Regions from separate parts of the Peribacillus sp. NPDC097264 genome, predicted to be linked through region 2. Evidence: a T-box and tRNA genes for the amino acid it is inferred to sense, from the RefSeq annotation. Region 2 holds a T-box; the other holds one or more tRNA genes.
The links. A T-box is a leader RNA that pairs with one kind of tRNA and senses whether it is charged. The one in region 2 lies ahead of ileS (isoleucine--tRNA ligase), so its partner is inferred to be a tRNA-Ile.
Positions count from the first base shown of each region.

Region 1: it encodes a tRNA-Ile, which carries the amino acid that the T-box ahead of ileS (isoleucine--tRNA ligase) is inferred to sense. The anticodon was not compared.

Region 1 is NZ_JBNNSR010000006.1:329,958-333,140, forward strand. Features, by position in the region: gene ACQKL0_RS12095 (ABC transporter permease) at 410-880, shown strand; tRNA gene ACQKL0_RS12100 (tRNA-Glu) at 979-1,050, opposite strand; tRNA gene ACQKL0_RS12105 (tRNA-Ser) at 1,054-1,144, opposite strand; tRNA gene ACQKL0_RS12110 (tRNA-Asn) at 1,146-1,220, opposite strand; tRNA gene ACQKL0_RS12115 (tRNA-Ile) at 1,232-1,308, opposite strand; tRNA gene ACQKL0_RS12120 (tRNA-Gly) at 1,313-1,386, opposite strand; tRNA gene ACQKL0_RS12125 (tRNA-His) at 1,391-1,466, opposite strand; tRNA gene ACQKL0_RS12130 (tRNA-Phe) at 1,485-1,560, opposite strand; tRNA gene ACQKL0_RS12135 (tRNA-Asp) at 1,568-1,643, opposite strand; tRNA gene ACQKL0_RS12140 (tRNA-Met) at 1,650-1,723, opposite strand; tRNA gene ACQKL0_RS12145 (tRNA-Ser) at 1,827-1,919, opposite strand; tRNA gene ACQKL0_RS12150 (tRNA-Ile) at 1,941-2,017, opposite strand; tRNA gene ACQKL0_RS12155 (tRNA-Met) at 2,028-2,104, opposite strand; tRNA gene ACQKL0_RS12160 (tRNA-Ala) at 2,137-2,212, opposite strand; tRNA gene ACQKL0_RS12165 (tRNA-Pro) at 2,231-2,307, opposite strand; tRNA gene ACQKL0_RS12170 (tRNA-Arg) at 2,318-2,394, opposite strand; tRNA gene ACQKL0_RS12175 (tRNA-Leu) at 2,404-2,492, opposite strand; tRNA gene ACQKL0_RS12180 (tRNA-Gly) at 2,505-2,579, opposite strand; tRNA gene ACQKL0_RS12185 (tRNA-Leu) at 2,588-2,669, opposite strand; tRNA gene ACQKL0_RS12190 (tRNA-Lys) at 2,682-2,754, opposite strand; tRNA gene ACQKL0_RS12195 (tRNA-Thr) at 2,776-2,851, opposite strand; tRNA gene ACQKL0_RS12200 (tRNA-Val) at 2,867-2,942, opposite strand; rRNA gene rrf (5S ribosomal RNA) at 2,953-3,068, opposite strand.
Region 2 is NZ_JBNNSR010000002.1:410,774-413,956, forward strand. Features, by position in the region: gene ileS (isoleucine--tRNA ligase) at 1-1,788, opposite strand, end outside; T-box leader at 1,878-2,125, opposite strand; gene ACQKL0_RS04600 (DivIVA domain-containing protein) at 2,189-2,704, opposite strand; gene ACQKL0_RS04605 (RNA-binding protein) at 2,790-3,183, opposite strand, start outside.

The DNA of each region.
Region 1 (3,183 bases), on a different contig from region 2:
ATTCTTCTGAATTTACTTGCGGTCTTTTTTTTTGTAAAAGGATTACAGGCTCCTATATATTCTATAAATTAAGATACCGTCCAGTGACGGAAGACATATTATATGCCCATCCTAATAAAAGGTCTCTTCCTTTAATCAAACTTATAGAAAAAAGACTCCTACGATGTAGCTGACCACCTTATATAGGTTTGATTAGCTTCTTAAGTGTACTCATCTTTTGGGAGTTACTCTATCAATTTAGAGTAATCAATCCTATATTTTTAAGTTCTCCATTGCAAATGGTACAGGTCGGATATCAACTAGCTGTAAGCGGTGTACTTTTGGAAAACTTGGCATTCACACTTAAGAACTTTTCCGTAGGATTCATTCTAGTTGCTTTCGTAGGGATGGGCGTCGGACTAATTACTGGATGGTACAAACCTTTAGGTATAAAGCTTTTGATCCTTTTCTAACCGCAATGCTAGGTACCCCTCGCATTGTCCTACTGCCTTTAATCATGGTATGGATGGGATCCGGATTTTCTAGCAAAGTATTACTCGTCTTTCTCGCAGGTGTATTCGCGATTATTCTCAATACCATGTCCGGTGTACAGAATCTTGACCCCAATCTCACAAGAGTGACAAAGGCTTTCGGAGCTTCTCAGCTTCAAACTTTCCTTACGGTCGCTCTTCCAGGTTCTTTACCCCAAATTGTATCTGGATTACGTGTAGGAATCAGGCAGTTCTTGGTTGGTGTAATTGCTGCTGAAATGTTTGTTTCAACGGGGGGAATAGGCTATTTTATTGCACAGCCTTCAGCGAACTTCAACATTGATAGAGTATTCGTAGGAATAGTAGTGATCATTATGGTAGGAATGCACGTTACGCAATCGGTTAAATAGATAGAAGTATTTTATTAAACATCCGATTAATAAAATACTTCTATAATAAGAAAAAACAGTCATAAAAAAAGAAGCATACTTATGTATGCTTCTTTTTATGACCCGTACGGGAATCGAACCCGTGTTACCGCCGTGAAAGGGCGGTGTCTTAACCGCTTGACCAACGGGCCGAATGGCGGAGAAGGAGGGATTTGAACCCTCGCGCCGCTCGCGCGACCTACACCCTTAGCAGGGGCGCCTCTTCAGCCTCTTGAGTACTTCCCCATGGCTCCGCAGGTAGGACTCGAACCTACGACCGTTCGGTTAACAGCCGAATGCTCTACCACTGAGCTACTGCGGAACAATAAAATATGGTGGGCCTAAATGGACTCGAACCATCGACCTCACGCTTATCAGGCGTGCGCTCTAACCAGCTGAGCTATAGGCCCATATTGGAGCGGGTGAAGGGAATCGAACCCTCATCATCAGCTTGGAAGGCTGAGGTTTTACCACTAAACTACACCCGCGAAATGGGGCGACTGATGGGAATCGAACCCACGAATGCCTGAACCACAATCAGGTGCGTTAACCACTTCGCCACAATCGCCGTAATATGAAATTGTAATGGTGGCTCAGGACGGAATCGAACCGCCGACACAAGGATTTTCAGTCCTTTGCTCTACCGACTGAGCTACTGAGCCTAAAAAATGGCGGTCCCGACGGGAATCGAACCCGCGATCTCCTGCGTGACAGGCAGGCATGTTAACCGCTACACCACGGGACCTAATGATTGCGGGGACAGGATTTGAACCTGCGACCTTCGGGTTATGAGCCCGACGAGCTACCGGACTGCTCCACCCCGCGACGGTAATAATGAATCATTTTGCATCAAGTTTTCATGAATACTGTTTTTTTACTTCCTAATATGTAAGGTTGCTTTAAAACAACTTGTTGCTTTTTAAAAAAATGGAGGAGGTAGAGGGATTCGAACCCCCGCGGGATTTGACTCCCCTGTCGGTTTTCAAGACCGATCCCTTCAGCCGAACTTGGGTATACCTCCGTGGCTAAGAAAAAAATTCTATGGTGGACCTTGTAGGACTCGAACCTACGACCGGACGGTTATGAGCCGTCTGCTCTAACCAGCTGAGCTAAAGGTCCTTATATTTATTGGTAGCGGCGGAGGGGATCGAACCCCCGACCTCACGGGTATGAACCGTACGCTCTAGCCAGCTGAGCTACACCGCCAAAATAATATAAGTTTTCTTTTTTTGAAAAAATGGTGGAGCCTAGCGGGATCGAACCGCTGACCTCCTGCGTGCAAGGCAGGCGCTCTCCCAGCTGAGCTAAGGCCCCATTTCATTAAAAATCACATGGTCGGGAAGACAGGATTCGAACCTGCGACCCCTTGGTCCCAAACCAAGTGCTCTACCAAGCTGAGCTACTTCCCGCAAAAAAACATGGTGCGCCCGGCGGGAGTCGAACCTACAACCTTCTGATTCGTAGTCAGATGCTCTATCCAATTGAGCTACGGGCGCATATTAAGATGGTGCCGAGGACCGGAATCGAACCGGTACGGTAGTCACCTACCGCAGGATTTTAAGTCCTGTGCGTCTGCCAGTTCCGCCACCCCGGCACATACGAAAAGTGGAGCGGAAGACGGGATTCGAACCCGCGACCCCAACCTTGGCAAGGTTGTATTCTACCACTGAACTACTTCCGCATGAATGATGCGGGTGAAGGGACTTGAACCCCCACGCCTTGCGGCGCCAGATCCTAAGTCTGGTGCGTCTGCCAATTCCGCCACACCCGCATGAAAAAGTGATGAGCCATGAAGGATTCGAACCTTCGACCCTCTGATTAAAAGTCAGATGCTCTACCAACTGAGCTAATGGCTCATGCTTGTCTTACTATGAAAATGGTGCCGGCAAGAGGACTTGAACCCCCAACCTACTGATTACAAGTCAGTTGCTCTACCAGTTGAGCTACACCGGCAGGTGTAAAAAATAATGGTGGAGGATGACGGGATCGAACCGCCGACCCTCTGCTTGTAAGGCAGATGCTCTCCCAGCTGAGCTAATCCTCCATATTTATATGCTTGGCGGCGTCCTACTCTCACAGGGGGAAACCCCCAACTACCATCGGCGCTGAAGAGCTTAACTGCCGTGTTCGGAATGGGAACGGGTGTGACCTCTTCGCTATCGCCACCAAACATTGTTAACTTTTTTAGGACATTTACTATTATAGCATATCTCTGAAAAAAAGCAAGAAGAAATTTTCATTCCTTCAAAACTAGATAATATATTAGAAGGTGTTCATTTTTTAAA
Region 2 (3,183 bases):
TTTACTCATTTTACGTCCTTCGCCGTCTAATGCGAACCCATGGCTAAGTACACCTTTATATGGTGCTTTTCCTGTCACGGCAACACCTGTTGAAAGTGATGAGTTGAACCAACCGCGATATTGATCGGACCCTTCAAGATAAAGGTCAGCCGGACGTTGAAGTTCTTCTCTTTCTTCAAGAACCGCTTGATGGGAAGAACCGGAGTCGAACCATACATCCATGATATCCGTTTCTTTAGTGAAGATACCGTTTGGACTTCCTTCATGTGTAAAGCCTTGTGGTAGAAGATCTTTTGCTTCTTTTTCAAACCAGATATTTGAACCGTGCTCACGGAATAATTCTGAAATATGATTGATGGTTTCGTCCGTGATGATTGGTTCGCCATTTTCTGCGTAAAATACTGGAATTGGCACACCCCATGCACGTTGTCGGGAGATACACCAATCTCCTCGGTCACGGACCATATTGAATAGGCGTGTTTCACCCCATGCCGGTACCCATTTCGTTTCTTCGACTGCCTTCAGCAAATCATCACGGAAGTCCTTGATTGAAGCGAACCACTGTGCAGTTGCACGGAAGATCGTCGGCTTCTTCGTCCGCCAGTCATGTGGGAACGAATGTGTGATGAATGTAAGATTCAACAGGGCTCCCACTTCAGTTAATTTTTCGGAAATCGCTTTATTTGCTTTATCATAGAATAATCCAGCAAACTCCCCTGCTTCTTCAGTCATGACACCTTTTTCATCGACTGGGCAAAGAACATCCAAGCCATATTTCTGACCGATGATAAAGTCATCTTCCCCGTGTCCTGGAGCTGTATGAACACAACCTGTTCCAGCTTCAGTCGTTACATGCTCACCTAACATCACTAGTGATTCACGATCATATAGAGGATGTTTCGCTACAGCACGATCCAACTCACTGCCTTTTACCGTTTTCTCGATAGTTGGGTTTTCCCATCCAAGCGTTTCTTTAACAGATTCCAATAAGGCTTCTGCCACTAAGTATTTTTCATTTTCCACTGCAACGACCACATAATTCAATTGTGGATGTAGGGAAATTCCAAGGTTGGCCGGAATCGTCCATGGTGTTGTCGTCCAAATGATGATTTTTACACCTTCATCAATGACACCTTTACCATCAGTCACTTCAAATGCTACATAGATTGAAGCCGAACGTTTATCTTGGTATTCAATCTCCGCTTCAGCAAGAGCCGATTCACTCGAAGGGGACCAGTAAACAGGTTTCTTCCCTTTATAGATATAGCCTTTTTTCGCCATTTCACCAAAAACCTTGATCTGTTGTGCTTCATATTCAGGCTTTAACGTAATATAAGGATTATCCCAATCCCCGCGAACACCAATCCGCTTGAATTGCTCACGTTGATTGTTAATCTGTACGTATGCATATTCTTCACATAGCTTTCTGAATTCAGCGACGCTCATTTCTTTACGGTTCACGCCTTTTTTAGTCAAAGCCGTTTCAATTGGGAGACCGTGCGTATCCCAGCCTGGAACATACGGTGCATGGTAACCACTCATGGACTTAAAACGGACGATGAAATCTTTTAAAACTTTATTCAAGGCATGACCCATATGGATATCACCGTTTGCATATGGAGGTCCATCATGTAAAATGAATAACGGTCGCCCTTCAGTGTGCTCTTGCACTTTTTTATAGATGTCCATCTCTTTCCACTTTTCCTGAATTTCAGGCTCGCGCTTCGGAAGGTTGCCCCTCATTGGAAATTCAGTTTTAGGCATTAATAAAGTATCTTTATATTCCATTATAAAATTCCTCCATCCATCTATCCATAACTTCATTTGAGTTGATTGACCCAATTCGCAGACAAAATAAAAAGCCTTCTCATCCCTGAAAAAGGGACGAGAAAGCTTTGCTTCCCGCGGTACCACCCTGGTTAGAAAGATTCACAAAACGGCTGAATCCTTTCCTCTCGAGCATTCGTAACGTGAATGATACGCATCGTTTACTTGCTGCATAAGCAGGTTCAATTCAGAACTCAAGGGTGATGTTCAATTCCTTCTCTTATCCCGGGCTTACACCGTCCCCGGGTCGCTACATATAAGGATATGAGGAATTTACTGTCCCTGTCATCGTCTAATGTCATCATGAATAGTATTGTTAAAAAATTATATGCGAAAAAAGTGCTTGAAGTCAAGGAAACGTTTAATTTTCCTCATCTACTCCATCATTTAATTCTATTTCAGATGCATCCACTTCGTATTCAAGCAGATGATCCCAGTCGTCATTATCCAACAAATCGAGCTGTGCTCCGACAAGCATTTTAAAGCGAGTACGGAAAACCTTCGATTGTTTTTTCAAGTCTTCTATATCCATCGCTATTTTTCTTGCTTTCACAAGCGACTCATTGACAATCCGATCAGCATTCTTTTCTGCTTCCTTGATGATCAGTTTGGCTTCTTTTTGGGCATTGCGCTTTAATTCTTCTGCAGCTTCCTGCGCGACAATGATAGACTTATTAAGCGTGCCCTCGATAGTCGTGAAATGACCTAAACGATCGAACGTCTCGTTCAATTTTTCTTCCATTTCTTTCTTTTCTCTTAGAATCAATTCATAATCTTTAATGACTTGGTCTAGAAATTCGTTAACCTCATCTTCATCATACCCTCGAAATACTTTACTAAATTCCTTGTTATGTATATCTATCGGGGTTAAGGGCATTGTTGCACCTCCAGAACAATTTCTACTCTATTACATTAAAACTCTATATTCGACAAAAAATATGTGAATCCTGCTAACAACTAAATTATTTTTTCCTACCTAATGAGATTCTCCACTTATCCTTTTTCGTTTTCCCATCGATTGAAGTGATTTTACATCGACCGAAACCCCTGATGGATAGAGTATCCCCCTCACGGCATTCTTCAGAAACGCTCTCCGTTTGCTTGAAATTAACCTTGGTTTTCCCCGACGATATCAACGTCTGGGCTTTTTGCCGGGAAATATTCAAAACAGCAGAAAGTACGCTATCAAGCCTTAATGAGCTAACGGTACTGACCTGCTCTTCCCAGTTGTCCTTCACCACAAGGATATCCTCAATCGGAATCCTTTTAATGGTTACGGAAGCATTGCCTATCTTATCCAGGTTTCCCGTAAGGTATGAATCCATTTCCCCTGTTGCAATAAATTGGACTTGCTCC